Regions from separate parts of the Bacillus sp. C28GYM-DRY-1 genome, predicted to be linked through region 1. Evidence: predicted binding sites of a transcription regulator. Region 1 holds the regulator's gene; the other holds the start of a gene.

Region 1 (11,656 bases):
AGAAGATCAGCAGATCGAAGTCGGCGGTACAGATCGCGTAAGAGCGGCAGATTTAGTTAAAAGACTGCAAAATGCCGGTTTTCCTGCGGTACTGCTCGGTATGGATCATCCGCACGCAGGTGTAAGTCCGAATAACATCGCAAATAAATCAAAAACAGGTTTGAGTATCCAGTTAGAAATGAGCACTGGTTTTAGAAAATCTTTGTTCGGCATTTTTTCTTTAAAGAGCAGATCTGTCACTCAAAATGAGAGGTTTTACGATTTTACAGAAGTGCTGTCCCGTTTTATCAATAATAGCTACTGAAAAATAGGAGGCGTTTAGCCTCCTATTCCTCGTGATTCTCCTTCGTAACGTCAGGAAACAGCTCGTCTGCGGCTTCTATTTGATACTGCAGAGTGTTATCCCTGGCTGACAGTTCATTTCGAAAGGTTTCATCCAGCACATTTTTTAGCAAATACCGATGAAAAAAGTATTCAAAAACAGTAAGACAGGCAGCGGAAAGTAGAGCAGCTGCAAACGGTGGGAAATCATTTCTTGTTTGGGTTAAAACAAAGACCCAAAGAATAACGAATGAAAGTCCAAAGTCAGCCAATGAAGCTGTAATATTGTTTGTTCGCGGAAGGACGAGCATGTCACCGGATAGATAGGAAACAAAACCTAGGAAAAGTGCTATAAACATCACACTTAAAAAGGGCGCGTGATAGACTCTGTCCAATATCACATATAAAAGGGCAAAAGTGAAAGCAACCTTTGAAGCAAGAGCAATGATATGTTTCATTTAACCACCTAAATTGTTATTTTTGAAGAAAACCCTTGGCTGTAAATGAATGACAAAGAACATTCACAGTCATTAGTGTAAACAATCCGATGTTGTTTACACTGGTATTTTTTGCTGACTGAAACTTTTTTGGGAAAAAGTCGTACATATGGATGATCAGCTTTCAAGGGGGAATGATTTGTGAAGGTAAAAGGAATCAACCATTTATTATTTTCAGTTTCTCATCTGTATACATCGATTGATTTTTATCAAAAAGTATTTGATGCCAAGCTTCTGGTAAAGGGAAAAACAACAGCATATTTTGATTTAAATGGCATATGGCTTGCGCTTAATGAAGAACCTGACATTCCGAGAAATGACATTAAGGCGTCTTATACCCATATTGCATTTACTATCGAAGATCATGAGTTTGAGAAAATGTCAGCGAAATTAAAAAGGCTTCATGTCAATATTCTGCCGGGCAGAGAACGAGATGAACGAGATCGAAAATCAATTTATTTTACCGATCCAGACGGTCACAAATTTGAATTTCATACAGGAACCCTTCAGGACAGGCTTCGTTATTATAAACAGGAGAAAAAGCATATGGATTTTTATGATTGAAACAACCTCTTGGTATTACACAGAACATGTACATAAATCTTATGAAAGGTTAAAATATGGAAAAGAAAGGATGTGATTGAAAATAAAAATCTTGGGCTTAACAGCAGTTTTGATGTGTTTTTTCGGCATTGGCAGTACCCACGTGTCAGCTTTAGATTTTGATCACAAAACAAACTTTATTTTAAATGACAGCACAAAATCGTTTGTTCTGGACAATATTAATGATGTTCCGGCGATCGACTATATTTTAGGCTATCAGTTGACGATCTTGGGAGCCAATACTTGCTCAGTTGAGATTAAACTTCAGCGAATGAGGCTTACGGGAGAATATACCACGCTGAGCACGAAGCAATTCAGCGGAAGCTGGTTTGATTTTAGCGCTCAGGATAAGGTTTCTATCGATCCATTTCACCGATACCGTATATTTGCAGAAGAACACTCAGAAAACTGCACAAGTGTTCGGGTAAAGGGCAGTTATGGTGTACAGTATTTACAATTTGATTGAAGCTCACGTTGATCAGGAGAGGTGAGCTGTTTTTTTTAGATTATGTTGAACTAAGTTTACTGTATACTAAATTTTCATTAAATTTCAATGTCGCGCTCCATAAATATACATGAAGCCGCGCTATTCCACGCCCTATGAGAATGAAACATTTTTCAAGAAAATAACGTCTAATATTTTAAACAACAATAACCTGATAAAAGTTTCCTGAAGGAAAGAAAATTTCTTGACTTCAACAATTATCCGGTGGATAATTATGGTGTAAACATGATGTTCTTTTCCCCTCCTATTCAGGCTCGCACCCAAAAGCCAGGGCGAGCCTGCTTTTTGTACAATAAACCCCCTCTCCGTAAAGGAAGAGGGGGTTATTTCATGCATTTGATAGATTAATAGGTTAATGGACGGTTCTGAACACGCCAATCACTTTCCCTAGAATACTGACATTCTGCAAGATGATAGGTTCCATCGTTGGGTTTTCAGGCTGTAAGCGAATGTGAGTATCCTCTTTATAGAAACGTTTAACCGTAGCTTCATCATCTTCTGTCATCGCAACTACAATTTCCCCGTTGTTCGCTGTATTTTGCTGTTTAACGATGACATAATCCTTATCGAGAATACCAGCATCAATCATGCTGTCTCCCATGATCTCCAACATAAATACATGCTCGTCCGGAGGAACCATACGATCAGGAAGCGGAAAATATTCTTCAATATTTTCTACTGCTGTAATAGGAGATCCCGCCGTGACTTTCCCGATGACGGGTACATTAACGATCTGACTTTGCGGAATGTCTACTTCTTCATCAAGGATTTCTATTGCTCTAGGTTTTGTCGGATCCCGTCTAATCAGCCCTTTTGTTTCCAAACGGGCCAAATGGCCGTGGACAGTTGAGCTGGACGCAAGCCCAACAGCCTCTCCGATTTCTCTCACGGAAGGCGGATATCCTTTTGATTTTACCTCTGCTTTAATAAAACGGAGGATATCTAGTTGCCTTTTTGATAGCTTCGTCATTTTTTGCACCTCAAAACGTCGATTTTAAGAAGATTATAGCATGATTTTCCTTACAGTACAAACATAGGTTCGAAAAAACAATTGACAGAAACGTTTGTTCGTATATACTGAAATTATAAAAAGGCGAACAAACATTCCTGTTGGAGGTTATGAGCATGAGTAAAGAATCTATTATTTTTGTTGGTCTATTCTCAGTGATTTTGAGCGCAGTTATCCTTTTGCTGTCATATACAAGCAGCGGTCAGGACCTTAATCAGTATGCTAAAATAGAAGTCCAGCAAGGCGACACACTTTGGTCAATTGCTGATCAGGTTGCAGATACAAAAAAGATAAACAAAAACGATTTTATTGAATGGGTAGCTGATAAAAATCATCTGCAGACGTCTGATATCCAGCCGGGAGACGAGCTGGTGATCCCATTGAAAAAAAAACATCAGGATGCATATGAATTAGCAACTGTAAGATAGAGAGGAAAGATAGAAAAAAAATGAAAGCACTCATATATGCCCGCGTAAGCACAAATAAAGAACAGCAGGAAACCTCATTAAAGCGGCAGGTGGAGGAGCTAACAGCCATTGCAGCAGAGAACGGCATGGAAGCCGTCAAAGTGATTTCTGAAAAAGCCAGTGGATACGAAATGGATCGGGACGGTGTATTTGAACTGCTGGATGAGATCAAGAATTCGGGTATTGATGTTATTTTGGTTCAGGATGAGACTAGGCTCGGTCGGGGAAATGCAAAAATTGCCCTGCTCCATTGTATCTACAGAGAAGGTGTGAAAGTCTATACAACGGCTCACAGAGGTGAATTGGAGTTATCGGAGGCTGATTCTATGGTGCTGGAGATCGTCAGCATAGTGGAAGAGTATCAGCGCAAAATTCACAACATGAAAATCAAGCGGGGAATGAAGCGTGCAGTAAAAAATGGCTTTAAACCGCAAAAAAACTTGAAAAACCAACATGAAAACAGCGGAAAAGATAGAATAGAGGTCCCAATCTCAGAGATTGTCCGCCTAAGAGCGAATAAACTGACGTTTGCAGAAATTGCGGCAACGCTAAGAGGGTTTGGCTATGATGTGTCTAAAGCTACCGTCCACCGGCGGTATCAAGAGTACATAGAGAATGATGAGACAGCCGAGTGAATAGGTTGTAAAACTCTTTTTGATCTAGTACTATATAGACAAAATGCAATAAAGGAGTTTAACATGATTTCAAACGCTAAAATTGCCAGAATTAATGAACTTGCTGCTAAAGCCAAAGCTGGCGTTATAACAGAAGAAGAAAAAGCCGAACAGCAAAAGCTCCGTCAAGAGTACTTAAAAGGTTTTCGCTCATCTATGAAAAACACGTTGAAAAGTGTGAAAATTATTGATCCAGAAGGCAATGATGTGACACCAGAAAAGCTAAAAAAAGAACAAAGAAATAACAAACTTCACTAATATGAGAGGAATACGGAAATATCGTATTCCTCTTTTGCATATACTATGAGCAAAACTCTTATGTGACAAAATTCAACAAGTTTCTCTCGAATTTAAGCTGAAACAGTTGAGAAAAAGTCGTCAGACATTTATGATGTAAGGGTACAACACATAGGAAGGGGATTTTTATGGATACAATTGAAAAGAAATCAGTTGCTACCATTCGCACACTCTCAATAGACGCTATTGAAAAAGCAAATTCTGGTCACCCAGGAATGCCAATGGGGGCTGCTCCAATGGCATACACGCTGTGGACAAAATTTATGAACGTAAGTCCGGCAAACCCTGGCTGGTTTAACCGTGACCGTTTTGTTTTATCTGCTGGACACGGATCAGCACTTTTATACAGCATGCTTCATTTAAGCGGGTTTGATCTTAGCATCGAAGATCTTAAGGGATTCCGCCAGTGGGGCAGCAAAACACCTGGACATCCAGAATTCGGGCATACTGCCGGTGTGGATGCCACAACAGGTCCGCTCGGACAAGGAATTGCCATGGCGGTCGGAATGGCTATCGCTGAACGCCATTTAGCGGAAACTTACAACCGCGATTCATTTAACGTAGTCGATCATTATACATACAGTATTTGCGGTGATGGTGATTTAATGGAAGGCATTTCTTCTGAAGCCGCTTCACTCGCAGGCCATCTTCAGCTTGGCCGTCTGATCGTATTATACGATTCTAATGACATCTCTCTGGATGGGGACCTTGACCGTTCATTCTCTGAAAACGTGAAACAGCGTTTTGAAGCAATGAATTGGGAAGTTCTTTATGTTGAGGATGGAAACAACATCGAAGAATTAACAGCAGCTATCGAAAAAGCACGCCAAAATGAAAAGAAACCTACATTAATTGAAGTGAAAACGACAATCGGTTTCGGTTCACCTAACCGTGCCGGCACATCCGGTGTTCACGGAGCTCCGCTTGGTAAAGAGGAAAGCAAGTTAACAAAAGAAGCTTATGCGTGGACATATGAAGAAGATTTCTACGTACCGGCAGAAGTATATGAGCATTTTGCTTCAGCGGTTAAAGAATCAGGAGAGAAAAAAGAACAGGAATGGAATGCTCAATTCGCTAAATATAAAGAAGTTTATCCTGAACTTGCTGAACAGCTTGAGCTGGCAATTAAAGGAGAGCTTCCGAAGGACTGGGATCAAGAGGTTCCTGTTTATGAAAAAGGAAGCAGCCTGGCATCCCGCGCCTCTTCCGGTGAAGTTCTCAACGGACTTGCGAAAAAAATTCCATTCTTTGTCGGAGGATCTGCTGACCTAGCGGGATCAAACAAAACGACAATTAAAAATGCCGGTGATTTTACAGCGGTTGATTACTCAGGCAAAAATTTCTGGTTCGGTGTTCGTGAATTTGCGATGGGCGCGGCCTTAAATGGTATGGCGCTCCATGGCGGACTGCGTGTATTCGGCGGAACTTTCTTTGTCTTCTCAGATTACCTGCGTCCGGCGATTCGCCTTGCAGCGTTAATGGGTCTTCCTGTCACTTATGTCTTCACACATGACAGTATTGCGGTAGGTGAAGATGGCCCGACGCACGAGCCTGTTGAACAGCTTGCTTCACTCCGTGCGATGCCTAATCTTTCCTTGATCCGTCCTGCAGACGGAAATGAGACAGCCGCAGCATGGAAGCTTGCAGTGCAAAGCACTGAACAGCCAACAGCGCTAGTGTTGACACGCCAAAACCTTCCAACGATTGACCAAACAGCTGAAGAAGCATTGGCAGGAGTGGAAAAAGGTGCATATGTCGTTTCTCAATCTAAAAACGAAACACCTGACGCTCTTCTTATCGCTTCAGGATCTGAAGTAGGTCTTGCGATTGAAGCACAAGCTGAATTGGCAAAAGAAAATATCGATGTTTCTGTTGTCAGCATGCCTTCAATGGACCGTTTCGATAAACAATCTGTTGAATACAAAAACACTGTCCTTCCTGCAGGTGTGAAAAAACGTCTTGCGATTGAGATGGGCTCATCATTTGGATGGGGCAAATACACAGGGCTTGAAGGAGACGTGCTCAGCATAGACCGATTCGGTGCATCTGCTCCTGGCGAAACCGTCATCAATGAATACGGCTTCTCAGTTCCAAACGTAGTGAGCCGAGTTAAAGCATTAATCAATAAGTAAAAGTCTTTTAAAGAGGATGAGTCAAATCATCCTCTTTTTCTTGTTTATCCGACAAAAATAGTATTGGCTGTTAAACAGTAATAGACAATTCTTTCTTTTCTTCTTTTGTATAATAGAGAGCAAATGAAATGCTGCTGGAAAAGGGGATGAAAAGATGGAACGTCACTATTATACGTATCTGATTAAAGAGGAGTTTGCTAATCACTATTTCGGGCGGGAATCGGTTATGTTTGAGCTGTTTCAAGACTATCATTGGACAAGCCTGACAAAGCAGCAGTATGAAATGACAGAGAAACAGATTCAATATATTACACAGCCTATTCCGATTTTACATATGCATCAGCGGTTAAAAATGAATTTACACAATACGGATTACAGACAGCTGGATTATATTTATAGATTAGCTTTGCCGAATGCAAAAGGCCACGCGACGTTTATGATGAAGGAGCACATGATAGAATTAGTGGCTTCGGGGGATTACGAGGCAGAAACGATTTTCTTTGAAGTGTTGAGAAAAGTAAGCCCTTGCTTTCTGGCTATGGATTTTAATTCGAAGCGTTATGGATGGCTAAATCCGGTGAAAGAAAGAAATTTTGTCTAAAACCAAAGAAAAAGAGATGTAAATGTTGTATAATAGCTTTTGGTTTAGTACACTTTAAACTAGACAACATGAAGGAGGAAATAAAATGACTTTATGGGTTGGCATCCTAGTGGGCGTAGTTGCATTGCTCATAGGTGTTGCACTCGGGTTTTTTATTGCTCGTAAATATATGATGAGCTACCTTAAAAAGAATCCGCCTATTAATGAACAAATGTTACGTATGATGATGATGCAAATGGGAATGAAACCTTCTCAAAAGAAAATCAATCAAATGATGAAAGCCATGAATAATCAAACGAAATAATACGTAAAGATTATGATATAGAGAAACATGGTTATAAAATAAAAAACCCTTATACGGGTTTTTTATTTTGCAATCATTCATCACCCGCTACTGCTCTAAGGCGCTGCTTTTGATATTGTATGAGAAGATGGTCAAGCTCCTGACTGAGCTCTATCGTTATATGAGATGTCATTCCGTTCGCCATGACAATTTGCAGCAGCTCTGCTCTTTTTTTTTCAATTTCATTTAATAGATGCTCTCTAATCACAGGGATGTATCCTTTCATACATTAGATCTTCAAAGTGAATGTTTATATTATATCCATATTTATACTAATTTTCAAATGAGAAGGAGTACAATATCTCAATGTCAAATTAAATTATATAAGTTTTTTCTGAAAATAGAAATCCTTCAAGTGAAAGTGTTAAAAAAATGAAATGATTTTGTCATAACTTGAAGGAATGTCAAATCATGAAGGGATGATGACATGGGAGACGTGAATTATTTTTTGACATTCGGAGCGGGGTTTTTATCCTTTATTTCGCCTTGCTGCCTGCCGCTTTACCCAGCTTTCTTGTCATATATTACAGGGGTCAGTATGGATGATGTGAAAACAGAAAAGCTGCTGCTACAGAAAAGAAGCTTGTTTCATACTTTGTGTTTTTTGCTTGGCTTTTCAGTCATTTTTATCGCTTTAGGCTATGGAACATCTTTTGTTGGCAGCCTGTTTAGGGATTATCACGATGCGATACGGCAAATTGGCGCGTTGCTTATTATTTTGTTCGGCTTTATTACGCTCGGTGTGTTCCGGCCTGAGGCTATGATGAAAGAGCGGAGAATCCATTTTAAGCATAAACCAAGCGGGTTTTTAGGTTCTATCTTAATTGGAATGGCATTTGCGGCGGGATGGACGCCATGTACCGGTCCGATATTAGCTGCTGTTATCACACTTGCTAGCACAAATCCAGGCTCAGCGGTACCGTACATGATGTTATATGTACTCGGCTTTGCTGTTCCGTTTCTTTTATTGTCTTTCTTTATCACAAAGCTGAAGTGGATAAGAAAGAATCAGCTTTTGATCATGAAAGCAGGCGGCGTTTTGATGATTGTGATTGGTGTGCTGTTATTCTTTAATTGGATGAGCCTAATCATTATTTTGCTGTCTGATCTTTTTGGAGGATTTACTGGTTTTTAACCATAAATCACTTTCGTACTACTACCAGTCCTTTTGTTTTTGGTACAATAAGACTATTATCTGTGGAAATCGATTGTTGGAGGGGAATATGACAAGAGTTTTAGTTGTAGACGACGCCAAGTTCATGAGGGTGAAAATCAGAGAGATCTTGGAAGAGGCAAATTACATAATTGCAGGCGAAGCGGCGGACGGTGAGCAAGCAGCGGACCTGTATAAAAAACTGCGGCCGGACATCGTGACTATGGATATTACAATGCCGGTGAAAAACGGCATTAAGGCGCTTCGTGATATCTTAACCTTCGATCCTAAAGCGAAGGTCATCATGTGCACCGCCATGCGCCAGCAAAGAATTGTAACGGAGGCGATTGAGTTGGGAGCAAAGGACTTTATTGTCAAGCCGTTCGAGGAAACAAAAGTGTTAGAAGCTATTAGCCGCGTTATGGGATAGTAACGTCATTTCCAAAATGGTTTTTTTTATTATTTTGGAGTATAGTATATAGTATCAACACTCCTAGAAACAAAGGAATGATAAGTATGATGATTATAGTTTCATCGATTATTGCTGTGTTAATGGCTGTAGCTGTGATGGTGATCAGAATAAAGTCCTCTGACAAGCCCGTCTCACCGAAAAAAATCATTCTTCCGCCGATTTTTATGAGTACGGGAGCGTTAATGTTTTTATTTCCGGTATTTTGGGTCACTGGTGCAGAGTTTTTAGAAGCGATCACTTTAGGCGTGATTTTCTCAATTTTTCTCATCAAAACGTCTAAGTTTGAAATTAGAAATAATGAAATTTACATGAAACGTTCTAAAGCATTTGCATTTATATTAGTCGGTCTTTTGGTGATCAGAATCGTGATGAAATCGATCTTGAGCACAACAATTGATTACGGCGCACTGAGCGGAATGTTTTGGATTTTGGCTTTCGGTATGATTGTACCGTGGAGAATCGCCATGTATTTATCATATCGAAAACTTCATAACGAGCTGCAGTCAGCTAATATTCAAATGAATTAAAAAACCTTTCCTTCTATCAGGAAAGGTTTTTTATTTGAGAAGGGTCTGATAAGGTTCGAGATCAATTTTTTTGTCCTGCAGATGTCTTTTTAAGAAGGTATGGTCTCTTTTAGGAGTTGCGAGAATATAACCTCTGATCATTAGTTGCTGATCAATCTTTGATACCTTTTCTTCTAATGCAAGCTCACCGATTTTACCTGCAATTTTGGCTTTTGCTGCATCTCTGAACAGCTCCGGAACCGGCGAAACCAATTCGTTAAGAAATTGTTTGTTTTCATTGCTCCACAAATGCATGCTGTTTTCGATATAGTAATCCTGCCAATCAAGCTCTGACCTTCCGTCTTCTTTCGGTAAACGCTTTAAAAACTTTCGAAACATAAAGAAACCGCCGATTGATAATAAGACAACCATCATGATCACCCAAAACAGAATAAACCACAAAAACCAGCCTTCCAGCATTAATCATTCCCCCTTATTCTAACCATATTGTATACGAAGAGAGATTAGAAGAACACAGTAAAAAAAGAATAGAAAAAAGTGATAGACGTCTAGTCAAAAGAGATAGTAGATCATATTCTATTGTATAGTGAATCTGCTATTTGGCCATGGGAGAGTCACTAGAGGGTATTTGACGATAAATGGACGGAAAAAAAGTCACTTTCATAATAGGGGATGAAAGTGACTTTTTATATTAACTGAGAGGAAATTGAAGAGAGAAAGAAGAACCATCTCCTACTTCTTTATTGACGGCAACTGTGAGTATTTGATTTTCGCATTCGGTTTGAATGGTTTTGTCATTAAAATAAAAAGGAAGCCTTATTTGTTTTTCAAAAGTCTGCCCTGACGATTTGACTGTTAAGATGAACTCGCAGCCAGACAGGGTAACCGTTACTTGTGTCGGCTGTAAAAAAGTCAGATCGGCTTCGATTATATACTGCTGACTTGTTTCATATAAATCAATAGGCAATGTTTCGTCGTACCAGGCGAAGGGGTCTTCAAACAATTGCCGAAGCCATTCATCCATACTATCGAAATCATTAGCATCATTACGTTTTGAATGGGTCATGGAAGCATTCCTCCACATATCAACCTTGCTTTACATCATATGCGGATTATCAGAAATGGGTGAACGCATCAAAAAACAGACACTAAGGTCTGCTTTTCTTACATATCATGGCTTGAGTTGTGCTTCTGTCTTGTGTGGTTTCGATTTTTCACTTTTTTGCTTCCGCTGAGAGGCTCCGGCTGACCCGGGTTGTGTCCTTTAGGGGCGTTTTTATGCATATCTTTACTTGTATTTTTATTGGTCATATCATGAGAACCTCCTTAAAAGAGTCCGGTGTTATTGATTGGTTTTTCTTTTCTTATTATTTTGGCGTTCAGCTTCAGTTAGTACAAGCTGGTCGTTTTCAACGTAGCCGGCGCCTTTGCCTTGGCTTTTCGCGTCATTCATTCCGTTGATTACGTGATTCGCTTTTCTTTTGACCATCATTATCACCTCAATCTTAATATGGCTCCTTTTGTTGTGTTATATGAGGGAGCATAAACAGTAATAATTACCGGTACATTTGTCCGATAAGCCGAACTTATTGTATTTAATAAAAACATTGATATTTACTTATGTATGATTTTGTTTTAATATGAAATTGTGAGAAAATTGTGATGGAATTTACTTCATCTGAGAATGATCTGATCTGAAGGGGGATTTTGGAGAATGGCAAACGAGCAAAAAACTGCAACAAAAGACGTTTTCCAAGCGAGAAAAACGTTTACTACTAATGGGAAAACATATCATTACTACTCTTTAAAGGCGTTAGAAGATTCAGGTATCGGGAAGGTTTCGAAGCTTCCTTATTCCATCAAAGTTCTATTAGAATCAGTATTGCGTCAAGTTGACGGATTCGTCATCAAAAAAGAACACGTGGAAAATTTGGCAAAATGGGGAACTGCCGAATTAAAGGAAATCGACGTTCCGTTTAAACCATCTCGTGTTATTTTACAAGATTTCACAGGGGTTCCGGCAGTAGTAGACCTTGCTTCACTGCGGAAAGCAAT
Region 2 (11,656 bases), on a different contig from region 1:
TTCACTTTCCGTTCTGCCATGCAGCTGCACATCGTCCAGACTTCCATACCGTTCTGCCTGATGAGATAGCCTCCCTGATCCTTGCATCGCGGGCAATCATACCGGCTTGCGTCTGATTCGGCCGGTTTGTCCGCCGGTAATGGACGTCTCCCTTCTCGCAGTTCCTCTAAAATTTGCTCGATTGTTCGTTTTGTCATGTCTTTCCATCCTCTCATGTTGAATTGCAGCATTGTTTTTGGCCTGCTGCGCGAAAAATCGGTCTTCAATGAATTTGGAGCAGTAGCGAAAGGCCTTGATTGTTTCTGAAGCGGCGGTCCGCCGGTTTTCAAAGGCTTGAAAGCATTCCTCAAGCCATTTGATTGTTTGCGTGACAGGAACGCCGATGGCGACAATACGGGCGATGGCTTGATAATCTCTTGACGAAGGATACACGGTGCGCCCTTCTTGAGCCGAACGTAATTGTGTAAACCGCTTCGCAATGTGATCCACTGCATCATCAGCAGCAGTATTTACATTTGTATTATCTTTATCTGAGCGGACGTCTGTGTCCGGTGCCTGCGGCGAAAATGGCCGTTCCTTTATGCTCCGTTGTGCCATTTTGTCCGATCTGGAGCTGAATTTTTTAGAATGCTTTACAGAAATCACCAATCCGTATGGCGCGCGGACAGCCTTTATGTACTCATGGTTTTCGAGGATCTCCAGCCACCTTCTGACGGTTTTCTCACTCACCCCGAAAACAGCCGCCATTTCTCTCGCTTTTAACGGCTTATGGCCAAGTACGATTCCCCAGCTTACGCCGTCTTTTTCAATTTCTTTTGTTGTTGCGCTGATGAACCAGAGAAACAGCCATAGCGCCGGGCCGATTTTTTCATAATGTTCTGAATTCAGTAACCCTGAATAAGTAGGAAAAGGATAGCTTTTATCGGTTTTCATTGTACGCCGCTTCTCCTTTTAACATCATGTATGTTTGAAACTGTTCTTGCGTTTCAAAGTGGAACACCGGAAGGCCGCATGGGGTAAACGAAATAGTGCCGCCAGATTGTCCCAGATGGCGCTGATCTATAGGATTTTCACTAAAAACAATTTGGATTGGATACATGTGATATCACTCTCCTGATCTGTTTTCGATACATTTCGTATCAACTGTTACCCAGTATAAACGATACAAACTGTATCATCAAGTTATTTTTGATACTTTTTTTATCATAACTTTATTTTGATACAGATTGTATCTATAATCATAGGTAACTTAGGGAGTTTAAAAAAGAGAGGTCATAGTATGATAGGCAGCAGATTGAAGAGTCTCAGAGGGAAAAGGACACAGGAAGAAATCGCATCTCACATCGGTGTGTCACGGGCACGCTATTCCCACTATGAAAACGGGCGAAGCGAACCTGATTATGACACACTCCAAAAGCTGGCTGATTACTTTCAAGTAACGACTGATTACTTATTAACAGGGAAAGACAAAAAGTCCGATGACGATATGTTCTCAGATCCGGACTTGCAGATAGCATACCGTGATATGCAGGATTTTTCCCCAGAAAGCAAACAGCAAGCCATTGAATTTATCAACTATTTAAAAGAAAAAGAGAAAAACCGGAAGCCGAAAAATAAATAAATATTTCTCTGTTCTCTAAAACATATGAAAAATAAACCGATAAAAAGAAAAAAGTGTTTATTTCTTTAAGAAAAGGGAAATATTTCAACACACTTTTCAGTCCTATTAGGGCTTTTCTTTCTCGCTAAAAACAGAACACACGTTCGAAAGGGAGTATTCAATTGGGCGATTACTTATCACATCTGGAGGAATACGTAAAAAATCTATACAGCCGGCTGGGCATCACCTCCCCCCATCACATTGACATGCTGAAAATCGCAAAGGATCTGGATATATGGGTTCATTTTGAGGATATGGGGAGCATGATGGTCAAATACGACGGCATGTACAGTATTGTATTAAATCAGAGAAAATCACGGGAAGAGCAATGGGAGGATTTTGGCCATGAACTGTGCCACGTGTTAAAGCATGCAGGCAATCATTTTCAGATGAACAAGCTCTTCAGGGAACTGCAGGAATTTCAGGCGAATCAATTTATGTACCACTTCTGTGTGCCAACCTTTATGCTGTTGCAGATGGAACTGCCGCAATGGAGAAGCCAGGCGCTTGCCACAATCGCGGGGGTATTCCGGGTAACAAAGGAATTCGCTGAAAAAAGGCTTGAAATGTTTGAACGGCGTAAAGCAGGTATTCAATTTCAGAAGCGGCTCGCATACGTATTATCACACAAGCGGCCAAATGTGTACGAGGAAGGCGATCAGCAGCACTTGCAGGTCGCTGAAGAAAAAGCGTTATATCATATCGGCAAATACAGCTGATCAAAATGGGCTGGGAATATATATCCTCAGCCCGGCAGAATAACTAGCATTTTGACATTGGAGGAATCGTATTATGCACCCACATTGGCGCCGGTTTAAGATGAGGCGCAGGCCCGAATGCAATCGGGGCTGGAATATATCGAAATTCTCCCCGGCCGTCTAAGGCTTCGCCATGAGCCCATCTCCCCTGTGAGCTTTCATCCCCTCTGGAAAAGTTAAATAGGTCATAGGCCACTTCCCGTTTTTCGAGCTCACGCGGGAATGTTGTTGGAACGACAATATCCCGTTCTCTTTCTTCCAGCTCTTTAATAGCCGCATACCACATATTTTGATGATAAGTATCCCTTGCAATCAAAAATGACAGCATATCCCTTACCCCTGGATCATCGGTCATCGCATACAGCCGAGTCACCTGAAGGCGCCCTTGAGATTCAGCATTTAAATTTGCGCGAAAATCCGCGAGCAAATTTCCGCTTGCAATAATGTATTTTGCATTCCACGGATAGCCCTCACTATCTGCTGGCATTGCACCCAAACCGGACACAATCGCATGCTGAGGATTCATTCCTGACATTACTGCTGCAATGGCGGGATTGCTTTTATAAGCATCCTCCTGGACATCGGCCGGGGCATTATCCAGAAGCCTGGAAATCATCGTCGCCAACATCTCTACGTGTGCAATCTCTTCAGTGCCAACGTCACATAACAAATCTTTATATTTGGCGTCCGCCCTGCAGTTAAAGCCTTGGAACAAATATTGCATCATGACACTGATCTCACCGAATTGGCCGCCTAGTATTTCTTGAAGCTTTTTTGCATAAACCGGATCGGGACGTGCTGGCTTTGCTTGATATTGAAGCTCTTTAATATGATAAAACATATTCATTCCTCCCTACACTTTCGCACAACTCCAGTGTATGAAGGAATAGGCCGATTGTGCAGGTCCTGTTATATTTATTCATAAAAACCAAGCTTTATGGCTTCTACATATCGATAAAACAGATCGTCTTGTGTGTAACTTTCATCACGGCAGCCAAAATTGCGAAATAACGCCTTTCGCTGTGCCGTGCTTACTTCCAATTGCAGTCCCATTTTCCTCTTCGTACGATTGACAATATTTTTCGGATGGACACCTGCCAGCCGGTTTTTCTCACTCGTGAGCTCAGCGCTAAAGCCCGCTTTATTCAGCTGCTCACAAATGAGCTTGGCTTTTTTACGGTCCGCGCCTCCGACCAATGTATGCGGAGTTTTTGGATCATGATACCCATGAAATGCCAATGCAAAATGGTGGGCATTCACTTTTTCTAAAGCCAGCGGCTCGTCAAAACGAGTGCTTGTCAGGTGCAAGGAACGGTTGTTTCGCTGCTTCACCCCTTCAAACAAATAAATGGAACATTGATCGGAAAATGCCCGCACCAGCTCACTGACACCAGGCTCAATTCTCCCGCCGTGGGGGCCGAGGACGATAAGCTCACTTTCGTTTTTCTCCTCATAGATAATCCGGTACTCCGATTCAGAAGCAGAAAGGGCTGCAAAGCTGTCGTACATATCTTTCATTTTGAATGCTCTCCTTTACCAGTCAGCACCAGTTTACTCTAACCACTTATGTATGAAAACCTTTTTTATAGTATGATTTGATAGAATACGTATGAGGAGGTATATCATGGGATTTATTGATGGATTACTTGGCAATGCGTCAACACTGTCAACGGCTGCGGTGAAAGAAGAGTTGGCTCATATTTTACTCGATGGTGAGAATGTCGACGCCGCGTTTAAATTAGTTCGCGATTTAATCGTCTTTACTGACAAGCGGCTTATTCTTGTAGATAAGCAGGGACTCACAGGAAAGAAAACGGAATTTCAATCGATTCCGTACAAAAACATTTCTAGATTCAGCGTGGAGACTGCCGGCCGCTTTGACCTTGATTCGGAGTTGAAATTTTGGATCTCCGGCGCAGAACTTCCCGCTGTCTCAAAGCAATTTAAAAAAGACGAAAGCATTTATGATATTCAAAAGGTTCTTGCCTCAGTTTGTGTATAAGAAGAAAACGGAAGCTTAGCAGCTTCCATTTATTAATTACAGCTTTTCCTCTATTTTTGTTTTCGTTTTCGGACCGTAAATGCCATCTGCCGTTAATCCGCTGACAGACTGAAAACGTTTCACGGCATTTGCTGTTTTCGGGCCATAAACGCCATCAACGCCATGATTTTTCGCTCCTTTATCAGGGTAAAAATAAAGAGCAGCTAAAGCTTTCTGCACCTGCTTTACATTTGTCCCTTTCGTTAGCGGGCTTGTCACTTTAATCACTCCGGCTGGGAGCGGATAGGAAGACGCGGCATGGCTTTTTGAAGAAGATGCCGATTGAGGCAGCTTAATCACCTGTCCGACTTTGATATGATGTGGGTCAGTGATATGATTTATGTTTTGCAGCGTTTTCACACTGACACCATGCGATGCGGCAATACCGGACAGTGTGTCGCCTTTTTTCACATGGTATTCAGACGCCAAAGAAGAGACTGAAGCCTTTTTCGCTGACACAACTCCGTTTAATTCCTTTTCAATCGCCGCCTTCACTTGATCCCAGCGCCCCTCTGATAAAATACGGTGTGGGCAGTACTTTCCGCTCCAGTCCTGATGCTTTCTCACCCGGTCTATTCCCCAGCCGCGCTCTTTCAAAAGCTGAGCCACGAAAGAAATCGCCAAGGCTTCGGCGGCCTCATATTTTGGGCCTCCCGATTTGCTGTAGCAAATCTCAACGCCGATTGATTTGCGGTTTCCTGTACCGTTTGTGCCGTCACCCGTGTGCCAGGCGTTTCGGTTTAGCGGCAGACCCTGAATCACCTCTTTATCATCCACCGCAAAGTGAAAGCTTGTTGAGCTGGTGTTCCCAAGCATATAGCTGATTTCATTAGCCGCTGACGCATCGTTTGCCGTGTTGTGAATGGTAATGTATTCAGCGGACATCGCATTGGGGCACTTCAACGCATATTTTGCTTCAGAAACCAAATTTTTCTTCACTTGAATGCTCACCTATCATCTCTCCTTTTTCTTTTTCATCAAGAGGTGGCATTCGTAGGACGAAAAGCTCATATCAACCGTCAACGTTATATGGATAGTTATGTTAAAATAAAGTTCAATAGGAGGGGTATGAGATGAATACGTACTTAATGCTGACCACGAGAACAGATCAATTCAATCAGGAGCATGTAGCCGGCCATTATGAATTTTTGGATCGCTTACAGGCAGAGAAGCGCTTAAAAATGTTCGGGCCATTCAGCGACGGCACAGGCGGCGCCTACGTCATCGAAGCAGGTTCGCTGGAAGAAGCGGAGGAAATCGGACATGCAGACCCTCTGGTGACAAGCGGATCTTCTGAGCTAACCATAAAAGAATGGAAGCTGAAATAAAAAAGACCCCTGAGGGTCTTTTTTGTCATCATCATGTTTGATTGCGTGCCGCAATGTGGAATGTATTCCCCTCTGTGTCTGCTGTTTCTCCTGCATGGACCATCACCTGAGTAAAGCTAAACCCAATCGCAACGAGCAACAAACCTGACATCCATTTAAATTTCATATAAACAATCTCCTCTCTGGATTTGTTTTTGTGCATGCACCATTTTCTCATAAAATGAAAGTGCTTTTTCGGGCTGTCCATTTTCTATATAGAATTGGGCAGCATCATGCGCCAGCTCTTCAATATAAGGATACAGCATATGTGCTTCAAGGAATTGAAAGGTGTGTGAGACTGATTCTGTGTCAATGTTTTTCGCGTATAACGCATGTAGAAATTGAAAAAGCTCCACAAATAATTCATCACTGTATTGACGAGCGATTTCCAATCCTTCGCGATACTGTTTTTGCGCTTCGGCATCATTTTTTTGTTTATACAGAACCTGTGTTAAAGAGTAGATAGAATGCGGAAGATTATCGAACTTTTCCGACTTGCAAATAGAAACAGATTTCTCAAAGTATTCGGCTGCCTTTTGCAGTTCACCCATTTTCTCATAGCAGTTGCCGAGATTGTACAGGGCTGAACTGATCAGGCGGGGGTTGCCTTCTTTCTTTGCAAGATCTAAAGCCAGTTCTAAGTGGGGCAATGCTCTTTCTGGATACTGCATATCATCATAATTTCCAGCAATAACGAATTCACATTGGATTCTGCGGACGGTGTAGGTTTCATACATTTGGTAGGTTTCTAATGCCTGAACGGCATAGCTCATCGAAACATAGGTTTGTTTTAAATTGTAAAAAATCTCGGCCATTTTAAAAGCAAACTCGGCCTTCTCAATATCATCCGAGACAAGGGCAAGATTCTTTTCTGCCCGTTTATAATACTTCATGGCACTGACAAACATTTTCTGCTTAAATTCATACATTCCTCGAAAAAAATTAAAGTAGTAATCGAGAAGCCCTGTCAGCTTGTACTGATTCCCTTCGATGTCTTCTAATAATTCTGAAAACTCCAGCTGCGACGTGTCCTCTCCTAAAGGCTTAATGTAATCCAGCATGACACGATGTCTGAACTCCATTAAAGAATAATACAGCAGCAAATCTTGATCTTCTTCCATATCCTCGATTTCTCTTTCTACTTCGAGCTTAACCCGTTCGGCTTCAGCAACGTGGAACTGCCGGATATGGGTATACCATTCATTAATTTTAAGCCCGACATAAGAGGACGGAATCGTCTGCTTCATCCTCAATTAATCCCCCCTTTTGAGTTACCCGAGATATGTCATATTTTATCATATTTACAAGAAAAAGAAGAACGCAAAAAGACCGCAATTGTCGAATTTCGGCTAACCGCAACAAAAAAGCGCGGTTTTTTCAACAACCCGTGCTTTCTTTTAACGAAAACCTTTCCATTCAGCTCCTCTGCCGGCTTTTTCTTTGCCTCCGTCATGTCTTTCACCATGGTTTCAATATGATGATTTCCTTCTTGGTGCCACCTGAAGGGCTGTCATATAATTCTCCCAGCTGTGCAATGGAAATTCCTTCTGTAAGCTTTGCGGCGTTTAATATTTCTCCTCTCCTTCACTTAAAAAGATGTCAAAGACTCTCATTTTCATAAATTCCAGCTGCAGCTCTTTCATTCTCTTTTTCTTCTTACTGACAAATGGAAGGTATGTGTGTCATGTTTATACCCCATTTCATCTATTGTGAACGTTAAATATACAGACATAGCATTTTGTTTCATCCTACAGCATATTGCTTGTGAATTGATAACCGTTGATATAGGATGTCATTGCACCATAATTTTCACATATGGAGGAGATCCTATTGAGCCAATCCAATCAAATTGTCAACCATTTTTTATCCCATCGGAACGTGACCAATGAGCTTGCTGAAAAAATCAGCAAAGACCATTACGGCTACAAACCGGCTGAAACGTCTATGTCAGCGGAAGAGCTTGTCAAACACATTCTTACGTCTTTCCACTTGTTTGCAAATGTCATTAAAGAAGGCAATGCTTCACCCTTTCAAAACAAGCAGGAAGAAACAGAAACAGATCTCAATGTTCTGGCAAAAACATATACAGAAAAAACGGTCGCTATCCTTGAACAGCTGACTGAAGAGCAACTGGATAGAGAAATTGATCTGACAGCCACTTTCGGCAGAAAAGTCACAGGCAGCGCCCTGCTTCAGCTTGCAATGGAACATGAAATTCATCATAAAGGCAACCTATTCGTTTATGTGCGGGAAATGGGCCACACGGAGCTTCCTTTCTATCAGCAGCGTATGTAATGCAAACGAGAAAAAAGATACCTGATTTGAGGTATCTTTTTTTTATGCCTGCGCCTCACTTCCAGATTTCGTCCAGACACTCATTATAGGTCAAATGAATAAAGATATTGAGCAAACCAAAATTTCAAGGAACTAACGCGCGAAAATTCAAAACATTTAATTGATTAACACGACCTAATCATATATAATCTGATAAAAATAGTCGGGTTTTCAGGAGGCCTTTATCATGAGTGTAAGCATCATATTGATGGGTTTGTTTGTCGGAGCCTTAGTCGGATTGACGGGAGTGGGCGGAGCGGCCTTATTAACTCCTCTTTTAATTGTGCTTGGCATTAATCCTTCCATCGCGGTCGGTACGGATCTTGTATATAACTCGATCACAAAGCTGTTTGGCGTTGCCTCCCATTGGCGGCAGAAAACAATTAACTTTAAATTGGTAAAATACTTAGCCATCGGCAGTATTCCGAGTGCGTCGCTAGCCATTGGCATACTGCATTTGTTCCCCGCCTTTCATCAGCATCAGGAAGAAATTATTAAGCACGCTCTTGGCTATGTGTTAACACTAGTTGCCATTTCAATCATCGTTCGTTTGTTTTTGGATAGAAAACTTCGCCCGAACCGCTGGCAGCTGATGCCGCTTGAAAATAAGCGGGCGCTGACGATTCTTATTGGTGTCGTGTTCGGGTTTATCGTCGGATTAACTTCAATCGGTTCGGGGTCATTATTTGCAATCGCCATGATTTACTTATTTAATATGAAAGCGTCACAGATTGTCGGAACCGATATCGCGCATGCTTTTCTTCTCGTTACGGCAGCAGGCATTTTGAATGCAAGCTTCGGAAGCGTAGATTATATGCTGGCAGCTAATCTGCTTCTTGGCTCAATTCCAGGCGTGCTGATCGGAAGCCATCTCTCGCCTCGATTCTCTCCGCGCCCGCTGCAATTTATTATGGCGTCCATCATTTTGGTCAGCGGCTTAAAATTGATCTAATGAAAAAGGCTATCCTCCGGAGGATAGCCTTTTTCATTATAACGTCACACCCGATTTAAAAATGGCAAGTTCCCTGAAATCATTTTTTTCATGGTTCACAAGTTGACCGCTGGCCACTTCAATCATATAGTGGATAAACTCCCGCAGCACAAATTCCTCATGCACATCATCCTCTGCTAAAAGACCTGCGTTAAAATCAATCCAATGCGGCTTCGCCTCGTACAGCTCGGTGTTTGTCGCTACCTTCACTGTCGGGACAAAGGTGCCGAACGGCGTGCCTCTCCCCGTTGTAAAGAGGACAATTTGGCAGCCCGCCGCTGCTAATGCGGAGGAAGCGATCAAATCATTTCCAGGCGCGCTCAAAAGCGTCAGCCCTTTTGTCTTGAGCACTTCGCCGTATTTCAAGACATCCGCAACAGGAGAAATTCCCGCTTTTTGCGTGCAGCCCAGCGATTTATCCTCAAGCGTAGAAATACCGCCTGCTTTATTGCCTGGTGAAGGATTTTCATACACCGGCTGATCATGTTTTATAAAATATTGTTTAAAATCATTGATTAAATGGACAATTTTATGAAACACCTCTTCATTGACAGCCCGCTGCATCAGGATGGTTTCCGCTCCGAACATTTCCGGGACTTCCGTCAGCACCGTGCTCCCTCCCTGTGCGATGATATAATCTGAAAAACGGCCAAGCAGCGGGTTTGCCGTTATGCCGGAAAAACCGTCCGAACCACCGCATTTCAGTCCGATTTTCAGTTCAGACAACGGAATATCTTCTCGTCTATCTCCTTTAGCGGCTTCATGAATCTCCTTCAGTAAAGCAATGCCTGCCTCCATTTCGTTTGTCACCGACTGGGATTCGAGAAACTTCACCCGATTCAGGTTCACGTCCTGCAGTGCTTGCTTCATTCCTGCCAGCTCATTGTTTTCACAGCCAAGCCCTAACACCAAGACACCGCCGGCATTTGGATGGCGAATGGCATTCAGCAGAATTTGCTTCGTGTTTTCGTGGTCGTCGCCAAGCTGCGAGCAACCGTATTGATGTTTTAACACGAGCACGTTATCGAATGGAGCAATATCCCCCATTTCTCTGACAAAACGCTGGAGCATTTTTTCAGCTATCCCATTGACACAGCCGACAGTTGGCACAATCCATAATTCATTGCGTACACCGGCATCTCCGTTTTCTCTTCTAAATCCTTTAAACGTTCGGTTCTCATTTGAGTACGGATTTTCATCAAATCTCGGTGTATAGCTGTATGTTTGGATATCAGACAGGTTTGTTTTTGTATTATGGACATGAATATGCTCTCCGATCGATATATCTTGTGATGCATGCCCGATTGGAAACCCGTATTTGATGATGCTGTCGTTTTCTTTGATAGGCTGAAGCGCAATCTTGTGGCCTCTTTTTATATCATCCTTGACTTCAATCGACATGCCATCCGCATTCAGCCGCTCTCCCTTCGTGATATCCCGCAGAGCAAGAAGAACATTGTCTTGTTTATGAATCTTTATACATGACTTCATCGTACCTCTCCCCTTTGTGTACAGCATCGTTCAAGAGCCCGCTGCATGCCCAGCTCATGAATATGATTCAAGCCATCAGCGACTCTGTCAGTCAGCCCCGGTATCTCGTTCAGATCTGCCCCCCACAGCCGCTCTTCACCTAACACCCTTGAGGCAATACGAAGCATGTCTCCATTCTCCTGATGCCACACCTCTTTGAAAAATTGAAAAACAGCTGGATCATCCTGCAATTTCTGGTTTCCCTGATAAAAATACAGAAGAGCGCTGAAAGAAAACACCAAGCGTTCAGGAAGCTGTCCCTTCTGTGTAGCATATTCCTGAATGGTCGGCAGGTTTCTTGTTTTGAATTTGGAAACGGAGTTCAATGCAATGCTTTCTAGGTAATGCTTAATATACGGGTTTTTGAAGCGATTCAGCACATCATCAGCATATTGAGAAAGCCCTTCCATTTTTAAAACAGGAAGAATGTCGTCAGCGATCATCTCTCTAATAAACTGCCCCACTTCCGGATGCTCGACAGCATCCCGCACAGTTTTCAAGCCGTATAATAAAGCAACTGGCGTCATTGCCGTATGAGCACCATTTAAAATTCTCACTTTTTTAATTCGGTAAGGGGTCAGGTCGCTGACAATCTTTGTATGAAGCCCGGCAGCTGCAAAAGGCAGTTCTTCCCCAATCCAATCCGGCCCCTCGATTACCCATAAATAATACTGCTCTCCCACAACTATCAGTTCATCTTGATAGCCCAAATCTACAGTAATCTCATCAATGCTGTCGACAGGAAAGCCCGGGACAATGCGGTCTACTAAACTATTACAAAACGTGTTGGCATCATATATCCACTGTGTGAACCCTTCTTCCAGCTTCCATAGTTCTGCATAATGAAGGATTGTTTCCTTCAACTTTTCTCCATTATTCTCGATCAGCTCACATGGGATTAAGACACAACCTTTTGTCTGATCTCCTTTAAAGGCTTGATAGCGAAAGTAGAGAAATGCCGTTAATTTCCCAGGG

The links. The regulator LexA, encoded in region 1, represses DNA repair genes until DNA is damaged. The targets are predictions, from matches to a motif close to CGAACATATGTTCG.
Region 2: a site for LexA is predicted at 1,754-1,767, ahead of Q3W56_RS05175 (ImmA/IrrE family metallo-endopeptidase). Genes of this name have one in related genera too.

What each region holds. Positions count from the first base shown of each region.
Region 1 is NZ_JAUMKF010000001.1:286,958-298,613, forward strand. Features, by position in the region: gene Q3W56_RS01475 (poly-gamma-glutamate hydrolase family protein) at 1-304, shown strand, start outside; gene Q3W56_RS01480 (YndM family protein) at 327-779, opposite strand; gene fosM (FosM family fosfomycin resistance protein) at 960-1,382, shown strand; gene Q3W56_RS01490 (hypothetical protein) at 1,459-1,887, shown strand; gene lexA (transcriptional repressor LexA) at 2,279-2,896, opposite strand; gene yneA (cell division suppressor protein YneA) at 3,046-3,363, shown strand; gene Q3W56_RS01505 (YneB family resolvase-like protein) at 3,384-4,037, shown strand; gene Q3W56_RS01510 (DUF896 domain-containing protein) at 4,101-4,334, shown strand; gene tkt (transketolase) at 4,502-6,505, shown strand; gene sirA (sporulation inhibitor of replication protein SirA) at 6,660-7,106, shown strand; gene Q3W56_RS01525 (YneF family protein) at 7,192-7,410, shown strand; gene ynzD (aspartyl-phosphate phosphatase YnzD) at 7,484-7,657, opposite strand; gene ccdA (cytochrome c-type biogenesis protein CcdA) at 7,877-8,584, shown strand; gene Q3W56_RS01540 (response regulator) at 8,673-9,032, shown strand; gene Q3W56_RS01545 (CcdC family protein) at 9,110-9,601, shown strand; gene Q3W56_RS01550 (DUF2621 domain-containing protein) at 9,632-10,060, opposite strand; gene cotM (outer spore coat protein CotM) at 10,293-10,685, opposite strand; gene Q3W56_RS01560 (small acid-soluble spore protein P) at 10,766-10,912, opposite strand; gene sspO (acid-soluble spore protein SspO) at 10,944-11,090, opposite strand; gene acnA (aconitate hydratase AcnA) at 11,316-11,656, shown strand, end outside.
Region 2 is NZ_JAUMKF010000003.1:242,631-254,286, reverse strand. Features, by position in the region: gene Q3W56_RS05195 (ATP-binding protein) at 1-197, opposite strand, end outside; gene Q3W56_RS05190 (DeoR family transcriptional regulator) at 97-933, opposite strand; gene Q3W56_RS05185 (hypothetical protein) at 920-1,099, opposite strand; gene xre (HTH-type transcriptional regulator Xre) at 1,280-1,621, shown strand; gene Q3W56_RS05175 (ImmA/IrrE family metallo-endopeptidase) at 1,783-2,379, shown strand; gene Q3W56_RS05170 (manganese catalase) at 2,423-3,259, opposite strand; gene Q3W56_RS05165 (poly-gamma-glutamate hydrolase family protein) at 3,334-3,936, opposite strand; gene Q3W56_RS05160 (PH domain-containing protein) at 4,043-4,420, shown strand; gene Q3W56_RS05155 (N-acetylmuramoyl-L-alanine amidase) at 4,457-5,410, opposite strand; gene Q3W56_RS05150 (YciI family protein) at 5,533-5,787, shown strand; gene phrA (phosphatase RapA inhibitor PhrA) at 5,819-5,953, opposite strand; gene rapA (response regulator aspartate phosphatase RapA) at 5,943-7,079, opposite strand; partial or broken gene Q3W56_RS05135 (ATPase) at 7,259-7,466, opposite strand; gene Q3W56_RS05130 (DinB family protein) at 7,657-8,121, shown strand; gene Q3W56_RS05125 (sulfite exporter TauE/SafE family protein) at 8,348-9,112, shown strand; gene Q3W56_RS05120 (UxaA family hydrolase) at 9,149-10,642, opposite strand; gene Q3W56_RS05115 (tagaturonate reductase) at 10,639-11,656, opposite strand, start outside.